DNA from 3 places in the Kitasatospora sp. NPDC004614 genome. Region 1 is predicted to be linked to each of the others. Evidence: riboswitches for the same ligand, from Rfam matches in the RefSeq annotation. Region 1 holds a riboswitch; each other region holds the start of a gene.
What was found. A riboswitch is a leader RNA that binds a small molecule or an ion and turns the genes downstream of it on or off. The one in region 1 is predicted to bind cyclic di-AMP.

Region 1 (3,263 bases):
TGGTTGACCTTCACCAGCAGCGCGTTGGCGGTGCCGGTCTCGATGCCCTTGCGCAGGCGCTCCGGGTTGGTGACGAACAGGTCGTCGCCGACCAGCTGGACCTTGTCGCCCAGCTTGTCGGTGATGGCCTTCCAGCCGTCCCAGTCGGACTCGTCCAGCGGGTCCTCGATGGAGACCAGCGGGTAGGCGGCGACCAGCTCGGCGTAGTACTCGACCAGCTCGGCGGCCGACAGGGCCTTGCCCTCGAACTGGTAGGCGCCGTCCTTGTAGAACTCGGACGCGGCGACGTCCAGGGCGAGCGCGATGTCCTTGCCCGGGGTGTAGCCGGCCTTCTTGATGGCCTCGGTGATGAGGTCCAGGGCCTCGCGGTTGGAGTCCAGGTTCGGGGCGAAGCCGCCCTCGTCGCCCAGGCCGGTGGACAGCCCGCGCTCCTTCAGCACGCCCTTGAGGGTGTGGTAGACCTCGACGCCCCAGCGGACGGCCTCGGAGAAGGACTCCGCGCCGATCGGGGCGATCATGAACTCTTGGATGTCGACGTTGGAGTCCGCGTGCGAGCCGCCGTTGAGGATGTTCATCATCGGGACCGGCAGCACGTGCGCGTTCGGGCCGCCCAGGTAGCGGAACAGCGGCAGGTCGCTGGCCTCGGAGGCGGCGTGCGCGACGGCGAGCGAGACGCCGAGGATGGCGTTGGCGCCGAGCGAGGACTTGTCCGGGGTGGCGTCCAGGTCGAGCATGGCCTGGTCGATCAGGCGCTGCTCGGTGGCGTCGTAGCCGACCAGCTCCGGGCCGATCTGCTCGATGACGGCGAGGACGGCCTTCTCGACGCCCTTGCCGAAGTAGCGGTTCTTGTCGCCGTCACGGAGCTCCAGCGCCTCGAAGGCGCCGGTGGAGGCACCCGACGGGACAGCCGCACGACCGGTGCTGCCATCGTCGAGACCGACCTCGACCTCGACCGTGGGGTTGCCGCGGGAGTCGAGGATCTCACGGGCTACGACGACATCAATGGACGGCACGAGGCATCTCCTAGCGGAAGCGGATGTGTGGTCGTTACGCCCAGAGCCTAGCCGCAGACATGCCCACGGCCACGCCCGGCCGGGCCCCGTCTCACCGTGTGGCCCGGCTACTCACTGGTAGTTCACCTATTTGCCCGTCGGCGGCGGGCTCCGGGCGGCGCGAACTGCTGGGCGCACGCCCGGAGCGGACGAATCGTCAGACCGACGAAGGGTCTATACCACTGCCGGGCCGGAGCCGGCCGGACCGCGCCGTCACAGCGCCAGCACCTGGCCGGGCATGATCACATCGGGGTCGGCGCCGATCAGTTCGCGGTTCGCCCGGAACAGCTGCTCCCAGCCGCCGGACACGTTCCGCGCGGCGGCGATCCCGGACAGCGTGTCGCCCTCCTGCACGGTGTAGTTCCCGGTGCCGGACTGCGTCGGCCCGTCGGCCGGGGCGCTCTGCTTCGAACTCTTCGACTGCTGCTGCGACTTCGTCTGCTTCTGCTCGGGCGCCGCCGCGCGCTGCTGCGAGCGGGAGGCGGTGTCCTCGGAGCTGTCGCCGCCGCGGGACAGACCGGCCTTGATCGAGCAGGACGGCCAGGCGCCGGGCCCCTGGGAGGCGAGCACCCGCTCGGCCACCGCGATCTGCTCGGAGCGGGTGGCCTGGTCGGCGCGGGCGGCGTAGTCGCCGCCGCCGTAGGCGCGCCAGGTGGAGGAGGAGAACTGCAGGCCGCCGTAGTACCCGTTTCCGGTGTTGATGCCCCAGTCCCCGCCGCTCTCGCACTGGGCCACGCGGTCCCAGGTGTCGGCGGGTGCGGCTGCCGCTCCGGTGGCGGAGAGCAGGGGCAGGGCCAGGCCCACGGAGGCGACGCCTGCGGCGGCGACGACCTTCTCGGCCTTGGTGCTACGGCGGTGACGTCCAGTACCGGCGAACAGCATGGGACTTCCTCTCCGCACGCCTACGAGGTGAGCTGTCGGGTTCGGACCGGGAGGCTGGCCCGGCCGCCGGGAGGTCCGGACGCGGTTGCGTCCGTTCCCCGGCGGCTTCACCCCAAGCCGCTGGGAGTACGGCGTTCACACCTGGTTCCCCCGCTCCTGTCCGAATCCTGGTCGGTGTCCCGAAGGTGCGGCGGACAGGACTCGGCGTGCCGCGTTCGGGGCCCGCAGCTGCGGGCAAATCGGAGAGTAAGCAGAGCTGACGAGCAATCACAAGCTCATATCACCGGTATCACGTCGAAATTACGGACCTTCACTTCTCGTGCACAAACCGTCCATGTATGTCCGTATTCGCCCGAAGTGGGGGCGCACCCGCGCCCCCACCGGGCCCACGGACGGTGACGTGCGGGGGCGGGGCGAGGGCAGGGCGGCGGCGGTCGAAACCGGGTCAGCGGGGCGTGAAGGAGACCGGGAGTTCGCGCAGCCCGCGCATGATCAGCCCACCCCGCCAACGGAGTTCGGCCGGATCGGCGGCCAACTGGAGGTCCGGCAGCCGTGTCAGCAGTGTGCCGATCGCGCGCTGCCCTTCGAGCCGGGCCAGCGGCGCACCGATGCAGTAGTGGATGCCGTGTCCGAAACCGAGGTGCGGATTGTCCGTCCGGGCCAGGTCCAGGGTGTTCTCGTCGGAGAACCGGTCCGGGTCGCGGTCCGCCGCGGCCAGCACCACCAGCACCGGGTCGCCCGCCGGGATGTCCACCCCGCCGATGCTCAGCGGCCGGGTGGCGAACCGCCAGGTCGCCAGCTCCACCGGCCCGTCGTAGCGCAGGAGTTCCTCGATGCCGGTCTCCAACAGGCCCGACTCCCCGCGCGCCAGCGACTCCTGGAGCAGGGTGCGCTGATCCGGGTTGCGCAGCAGCGCGTAAACGCCGTTGCCGATCAGGTTGATGGTGGTCTCGAAGCCGGCGAACAGCAGGATGAAGGCCATCGCCGCGGCCTCGTTCTCGGTCAGGTGCTCGCCGTGGTCGCTGGCCCGGATCAGGCCGGAGATCAGGTCGTCGCCGAGGTCGGCGCGCTTGCGGTGGATCAGGTCGGCCAGGTACCCGCGGATCTGCTTGACCGCGCGGCCCACTCCCCCGCGCTTGCCACCGGTATGGCGAATCATCATGCCGGCCCAGTCGCGCAGGTCGTCCTGGTCCTCGGGCGGGACGCCGAGCAGGTCGCAGATCGCGTAGATCGGCAGCGGGAAGGCGAATTCGTGGATCAGGTCGACCTCGCCGCGCTCCGCGAAGGAGTCGATCAGGCGGTCGGTGAGCTGCTGCACCCGCGGTTCGA
Region 2 (3,263 bases), on a different contig from region 1:
TCGGTCAGGTCGTCGAGGGTGCGGACGGCGACCAGGCGGCGCAGCTCGGCAAGGCCCCCGGGGACGTGCTTGTACAGCGACGGGGTGGCGACCCCCGCCTTGGCGGCGACGGCGGCCAGGGTGAGCGTCTCGGCGCCCTGGGCGTCGATCAGGCCGAGGGCGTGGTCCACCACCGCGGTGGGGGAGAGTCCGGCGCGGGCCATCAGCGGGCGACCTCGTTCAGCTCGTTCAGGAACGGGAGCAGGGCGTCGGCGACGGCCTGGGGGTAGCCGGCCATCGGGTAGTGGCCGCCGTTCTCGATCATCACCTTACGGCCGCGCAGCGCGGCGGCCTGCCGGTCGGCGATCAGCTCGGGGTTCGGGAAGTCGGGGTCCTTGCTGCCCATCAGCACCAGCGCGGGCACGTCGACGGCCTCGCACCAGCCGACCGGCGCGGAGTCCCCCGTGAGGTAGCCGCGCAGCGCGGCCTTCCGGGCGGGCTCGCGCAGCATCTCGGCGAGGCCGGCCCGGTAGGCGTCGAAGTCGGCGGGCCGCGCGGTCGGGTAGTAGAACTTCTGCATCGAGCTCCACAGGCCGGGGAACGCGGTGACCAGCGGGGCGGCCAGGCCGAACAGGGCCTTCTGGAAGGCGTTCAGCGGGAGGTTCTCGATGAAGGCGTCGATCAGCACCACCCCGGCGGTCCGCCCGGGGGCGAGCTCGGCCGCGCGGACCACGGTGGCGCCGGTGTAGGAGTTGCCGGCCAGGACGGCGCCGCGCAGGTCGAGGTGGTCGAGCAGGGCGACCAGGTCGCCGGCGATCGCGGCGGGGGAGTAGTCGGTGAACCCGGTGGAGGACTCGCCGAGGCCGCGCAGGTCCATGGTGATCACCCGGTGCCCGGCGGCGGTCAGCAGCGGTGCGAGGTGCCGGTAGGTGGCGCGCTTGTCGAGCATGCCGGGCAGCAGGACGACCGGGACGCCGGTGCCGGGGGTGTCGTCGTAGGCGATCCGGCCGCCGGGGACGTCGACGTACCGGGTGGTGCCGAGGGTGCTGTTCATGGCGGGCCTCCTGGGCGGGCGTTGCGGTGCGCCGGGCGCTGGAGGCCCGGCCGGCTGCCGATAGCCATAAAGCTAAGGCTAATAGCCTTAGCCGTCAAGTCGTGGTGGCCGGCCGGATCGTCAGATCCCCTCCACCTTGAACGGGTCGTGCTCGGCGAGCAGCTTGTCCAGCCGGGCCTGGTCCACCCGGCTGGTGATCGCGCCCTCGTCCTGGCGGTCCCGGATCACCTTGGCCAGCGTGAACGCGGAAGTGATCTCGTACAGCAGCCCGACGGCGAGGAAGGCGCGCATCCAGGCGCTCACCGGCAGGTAGGCGATCCCGAGCGAGAGCGCGGCGGTGGCCAGTCCGAAGGAGACGGCGGCCTGGGCGAAGTAGGCGGCGGTGGTCCGGTGCGGCACGGTTGCGGTCATGGCATCAGGGTCGCGCCGGCCCGGAGGCGTGGCGTGAGTACGGATACTCAACCACTCGGTCACAATCCGTCAGGTTGGCCCTGGTGAACCGTCACAAATCACCCATAGGGCGTCAGGAAATCTTCGCTGTCTCGTGGTAGCGGCTTGGAATCATGGGGTCCATAGGATTAACGTTTGATAACGCAGCGCGGTCGGCAACGCCGTAACCATGCGGCACCGTGCGCCACGCCTAATCCACTTGGGCACACCCTTCGGGGCGTCCCAGGAGCCGGGGAACCACGTTTCCACCGGGGTGAATCGGGACGGCCCTGGGCCCGACCGTAGGAGACCTTCCACCTCCGAACCCGTCAGCTAACCCGGTCGGCGGCAGGGAAGGAAGGAGCACGCCCCCGTGGCGTCGACCTACACTGAGAGCACCGGCACCCAGTTGCTCGACCACCCGGTCGAGCCGGAAGCCGCCCGGCACCGGCTGCCCCGTCAGTCCCGCGCCGGCGCGCCCCTGCTGGGCGTCACCGCGATGACCGCCGCGCTCGGCGCCACCGCACTCGGCGCCGCCCCCGCGCAGGCCGCCGCCCCGGTGCCCGTCACCGCCGCGGACGAAGCCTCCGACGGCCTCCTCGCCGGCGACCCCGGGCTCGCCCTCGCCGCCCGCATCCAGCAGCAGGCCGACGGCCAGCGCACCGCCGCCGACGAATCCGCCCGGCTGGCCGCCGCGCAGGAGGCCGAGGCCAAGCGGGCCGCCCAGCAGGCCGAGGCCGAGCAGGCCGCGCACACCCTGCCGGTGGCCGGCTACCAGCTGACCGCGCACTTCGCCCAGTCCGGCGCGCACTGGGCGCACCTGCACACCGGCCTGGACTTCGCCGCCCGCACCGGCACTCCCGTCGCCGCCGTCGCCGGAGGCACCGTCACCTCGGCGGGCTGGTCCGGCCCCTACGGCTACCGGGTCATCCAGACCCTGCCCGACGGCACCGAACTCTGGTACTGCCACCTCTCCCGGATCGCCACCGCCTCCGGCCAGGTCGCCCCCGGCACCGTGCTCGGCGCGGTCGGCGCCACCGGCAACGTCACCGGCCCGCACCTGCACCTGGAGGTCCGCCCCGGCGGCGGAGCCCCGATCGACCCGCTGCCCTGGCTCCAGCAGCGCGGCCTGCAGCCGTAGTTCTTCCGCTCATCGACGGCCGCCGCGCTCGGGCAGGAGCCGACGGCCGAACACCGCGCAGCCGAACAGCAGCCCGCCGGCCAGGAAGAACGGCTCGTACAGCACGGTCGCGAAGCGGGCCATCGCGTCCAGCTCCGCCGCCGAGCGGTGACCCGCCGCCAGCGCCAGCCATTCCGGCACGGAGGGCGCGGCGTGCACGATCAGCAGCACCGCCGTGCCCCGGGCCGCCCACAGCAGCCCGCGGGCCGGCAGCCGCTCGCCCCACGGCCGTATCAGCGCCAGGGCCAGCGCCGCGGCCACCGCGCACAGCGGTACCGCGATGATGTCGATCACCAGCAGCGGCGTGTTGTCCAGCACCGACAGCCCGCCCGGCAGACCGGCCCGGCCGCCCAGCAGCCAGTACAGGTGCACCAGGGCGAAGACGGCCGACCAGAGCGCGGCGGCCTGCGCGGCGATCCGACGGAACGGCGGGCGCAGGCCGACGGAGGTGGCGCCGGCCGGAGTCACGATGTCCATGGCTCCACCCTGGCCCGGCGGCCCCGCCCCGCGGATCGTCCGGACGGCCAGGACCGATGGCTCATCAGGACGATTCCGGGGTCCTCCGATCGGTGGACCCCGGCGAGCCACAACCCTCAGTACACCTCGGGGGCCAGCTCCGGG
Region 3 (3,263 bases), on a different contig from region 1:
TAGACGTGCTCTCCCAGGCCAACAACCACGCCGTCGACTTCGGTGCCGACGGCCTCGCCGACACCCTCGCCGCCAAGGCCAACTCCCCGATTCCGCTGATCGGCATCGGCAAGGACACGGCCGAAGCCTTCGCGCCCCACATCGCCGACGTGCGCGGAACAAAGGTCGCCGTCCTGGCGGCGAGCCAGGTCGACGAAATCACCAACCAGAAGTGGCGGGCCGGCGAGCACAAGGCCGGCATCGCCTCCGCGTTCGACGAGAAGGCCCTGCTGCGCGCCGTCACCGAGGCCAAGGCGCAGGCGCCCGTGGTACTGGTCTACCTGCACTGGGGCGAGGAAGGCGTGGCCTGCCCGACCGCCGCGCAGACCGCACTCGCCAAGAAGCTCGCCACGGCCGGCGCCACCGCCGTGGTCGGCACCCACGCCCACACCATGCTCGGCGCGGGCATGCTCGGGAACACCTACGTGGCGTACGGCTTCGGCAACTTCCTCTGGTACGGCACCTCGAACTACACCGCCTCCGACGAAACCGGCGTCACCACACTCACCATCAGCACCGACGGACGCGTCACCGGAGAAATGTTCACCCCCGCCCACATCGACGGCCGGGGCGTGCCCGTCCCGCAGACCGGCAGCGCGGCGAAGGCCGCCCAGCAGCGCCGCGACGGCCTGCGCGGCTGCACCGGACTGGCCGCCGTCCCGAAGTGACGGCGGCTCGACCGGGCGGCCGTCAGCCCAGGTTCAGCACCTGGCCCGGGTGGATCAGGTCCGGGTTCTCGCCCACCACCTGCTGGTTGCTCTGGTAGAGACCGCTCCAGCCGCCGTTCAGCTCGTGGCTGCGGGCGATCTTCGCCAGCGTGTCGCCCGGGCCGACGGTGTACGGCTGCGGGGACGGGGTCGCGGCGGACGGGGATTCGGCGGGCGCGGGTGCGCTGCCGGGCGTGGAGGCGCTCGGGGGCGGCGTGGTGGTGGCCGGGTCGGGGGTGGTGGGCTGCTGGGTGCCGCCGTGGCCGTCCTGACCCTGACCCTGGCCCTGGTCGTTGCCGTGGCCTGTGCCGTTGCCGTTCTCGGCGCCGTTCCCGTTGCCGTTGCCGTTGCCGTTCTGGTTGTCGGACGGTGTGGTCGGATTCGGGCTCGGGTTGGTGCTCGGGTCGGTCGACGGCGCAGTCGGCGTAGTCGGAGTGGTCGGGGTGGCCGGGCTTTCCGGGGTGGGGGCCGGGGACGGCGTGGCCGCAGGCGGCTGGGGGTGCGTCAGCTGTATGTAGCGCTCGTACAGGCTCTGGTGGCTGGTCCAGAACCAACCGCCGTTCTTCTCGTACCAGTACACGTGGTACACCGGGTCGTAGCCGGGCAGGCCGGAGAACACCGGAGTGGCGTTCTGCGGGGCGACGGTGCCGTCCGAGGCGGTGTTGACGGCCGCGATGCCGCGGGCGCCGCGCAGCGCACCCGATTCGTCCGCCGAGTCGTTGTTGTCCACCACGCCGGGGGCGCTGACCGTGCGCAGGCCCGCCGTGTCGGCGCAGGACACCCACGGCTGCGGGCCTTCGGTGGCCAGGATCCGTTCGGCGACCGCGATCTGCTGGCTGCGGGTGGCTCCGCTGGGCAGCTCGGCGTACCGGGTACCGCCGTAGTCGATCCAGCGCTGGGCGGTGATCTGGAGGCCGCCGTACAGGCCGTTGCCCGAGTCGGAACTCCAGTTGCCGCCGCTCTCGCAGTCGGCGACCCGGTCCCAGACCGTGCTGGGGGCGGCCTGCGCACCCGTCACAGCGAGCAGCGGCAGGGCGAGGCCGACGCCGGCGACGCCGGCTGCGGCGATCGCCCGCTCGGCGGCTTTCTCCGCCTGGCTCTGCCGACGGTGGCGCCCGGAACCCGTGAAGAGCATGCCAGATCCTCTCCGCACGCCTGCGAGGTGAGCTGTCGGGTTCGGACCGGAGGGAGGCCCGGCCGCCGTGTGCCGGCGGGAGCCGGTGCGGCGGCTTCACCCCTAGCCGTGGGGGCGGCGACGTACCTGGTTCCCCCGTCCCTGTCCAAGGGTTGTGGTGGTCGACCCGGCAACGCGGCGGACAGGGTTCGGCGTTGCCGCGTGCGGGGCCCGGCGGTGCGGGCCGGACCGAGCCTAATCACTCGAACGGAGCAATCACAAGCTCATCGCGGCTGTATTACGGCCGAGTTGCGCCGCCCGGGCGGTCGGGCGGTCGGGTGATCCGGCGGTCCGATGGTCGGGTGCGAAAGTCTGGCCGATCGGTGGGATTGGGGGAGCGGGGGGAGGGAAGGCGGACGGTCCCGCTTAAGCGCTTGGAAGCTGGGTGGTCATCAAATGCCGTGACATTAAAGCGAGTTGAGCGAGATCTGGGCATTGCAGGCGTTGCGGATAAATCGCGCGACAGCTGCTTCGGGAGCTTCCTACCATCGCGGTGATCGCTGTTCCCCGACCCGCTGTGGAGGTGCCCGTGGCTGTGCTGATTCCCGAAGTGCTCCGGGTGGAGCGCCAGTTCGCCCGTCTGTTCGTCGGCCAGTCGCTGTCCGTCCTGGGCGACAGGGTGTCGTTCGTCGCGCTGCCGTTCGCCGTGCTGTCGATCGGCGGGTCGGCCGCCGATGTCGGCCTGGTGGCTTCGGCGGGCCTGCTGCCGACGCTGGTGTTCATGCTGATCGGCGGCGTGTGGGCGGACCGGATGCCAAGACAGCGGATCATGCTGGCCTCCGATCTGGTGCGGTGCGTGGTCCAGGCGGCCGTCGCGGTGTTGCTGCTCACCGGGACGGCCCGGGTCGGGGTGCTGGCACTGCTGATGGTGGTGTTCGGGGTGGCGGACGCTTTCTTCCTGCCCGCCTCCACCGGGCTGATCCCGCTGCTGGTGTCCGGTGAACGGCTGAGCGAGGCCAATGCCTTGCGCGGGCTCGTCCACTCGGTGGGGTTGGTGATCGGCCCGGTGCTGGCTGGCGCGCTGGTCGCCCTTGCCGGGCCCGGCGGTGCCCTGATGGTGGATGCCGCGAGCTTCGCGGCCAGCGCCGCCGTGCTGGCGAGACTCGGTGCGGTGGGCGGGCGGGCCAGTGCGGAGCAGGCCGAGCGACTCGGGTTCCTGGCCGAACTCCGGGTCGGCTGGCGGCAGGTGCGAGAACGGGCCTGGGTGTGGTCGGGCATGCTCGCGATCGCGGTGTACCACGTGGTGGTGCTGCCCTCGGTGTTCGTGCTCGGCCCGGTCCTGGCGGATCGCGAGTGGGGCGGGGCCGGCGCCTGGGCCGTGGTGGTCACCGCCTTCGGCCTCG

Region 2: it holds a riboswitch for cyclic di-AMP, as region 1 does, so the genes downstream of both, ACFYST_RS30185 (M23 family metallopeptidase) here and ACFYST_RS24150 (transglycosylase family protein) in region 1, are expected to answer to the same signal.
Region 3: it holds a riboswitch for cyclic di-AMP, as region 1 does, so the genes downstream of both, ACFYST_RS14085 (transglycosylase family protein) here and ACFYST_RS24150 (transglycosylase family protein) in region 1, are expected to answer to the same signal.

Annotation. Positions count from the first base shown of each region.
Region 1 covers NZ_JBIALR010000012.1:183,403-186,665, reverse strand. Annotated here, with positions in the region: gene eno (phosphopyruvate hydratase) at 1-1,013, opposite strand, end outside; gene ACFYST_RS24150 (transglycosylase family protein) at 1,266-1,934, opposite strand; cyclic di-AMP (ydaO/yuaA leader) riboswitch at 1,938-2,118, opposite strand; gene ACFYST_RS24145 (cytochrome P450) at 2,380-3,263, opposite strand, start outside.
Region 2 covers NZ_JBIALR010000020.1:22,592-25,854, reverse strand. Annotated here, with positions in the region: gene ACFYST_RS30200 (TetR-like C-terminal domain-containing protein) at 1-203, opposite strand, end outside; gene ACFYST_RS30195 (alpha/beta fold hydrolase) at 203-1,033, opposite strand; gene ACFYST_RS30190 (YiaA/YiaB family inner membrane protein) at 1,154-1,444, opposite strand; cyclic di-AMP (ydaO/yuaA leader) riboswitch at 1,661-1,825, shown strand; gene ACFYST_RS30185 (M23 family metallopeptidase) at 1,836-2,603, shown strand; gene ACFYST_RS30180 (DUF3995 domain-containing protein) at 2,613-3,119, opposite strand; gene ACFYST_RS30175 (hypothetical protein) at 3,236-3,263, opposite strand, start outside.
Region 3 covers NZ_JBIALR010000005.1:52,845-56,107, forward strand. Annotated here, with positions in the region: gene ACFYST_RS14080 (CapA family protein) at 1-707, shown strand, start outside; gene ACFYST_RS14085 (transglycosylase family protein) at 730-1,881, opposite strand; cyclic di-AMP (ydaO/yuaA leader) riboswitch at 1,885-2,051, opposite strand; gene ACFYST_RS14090 (MFS transporter) at 2,450-3,263, shown strand, end outside.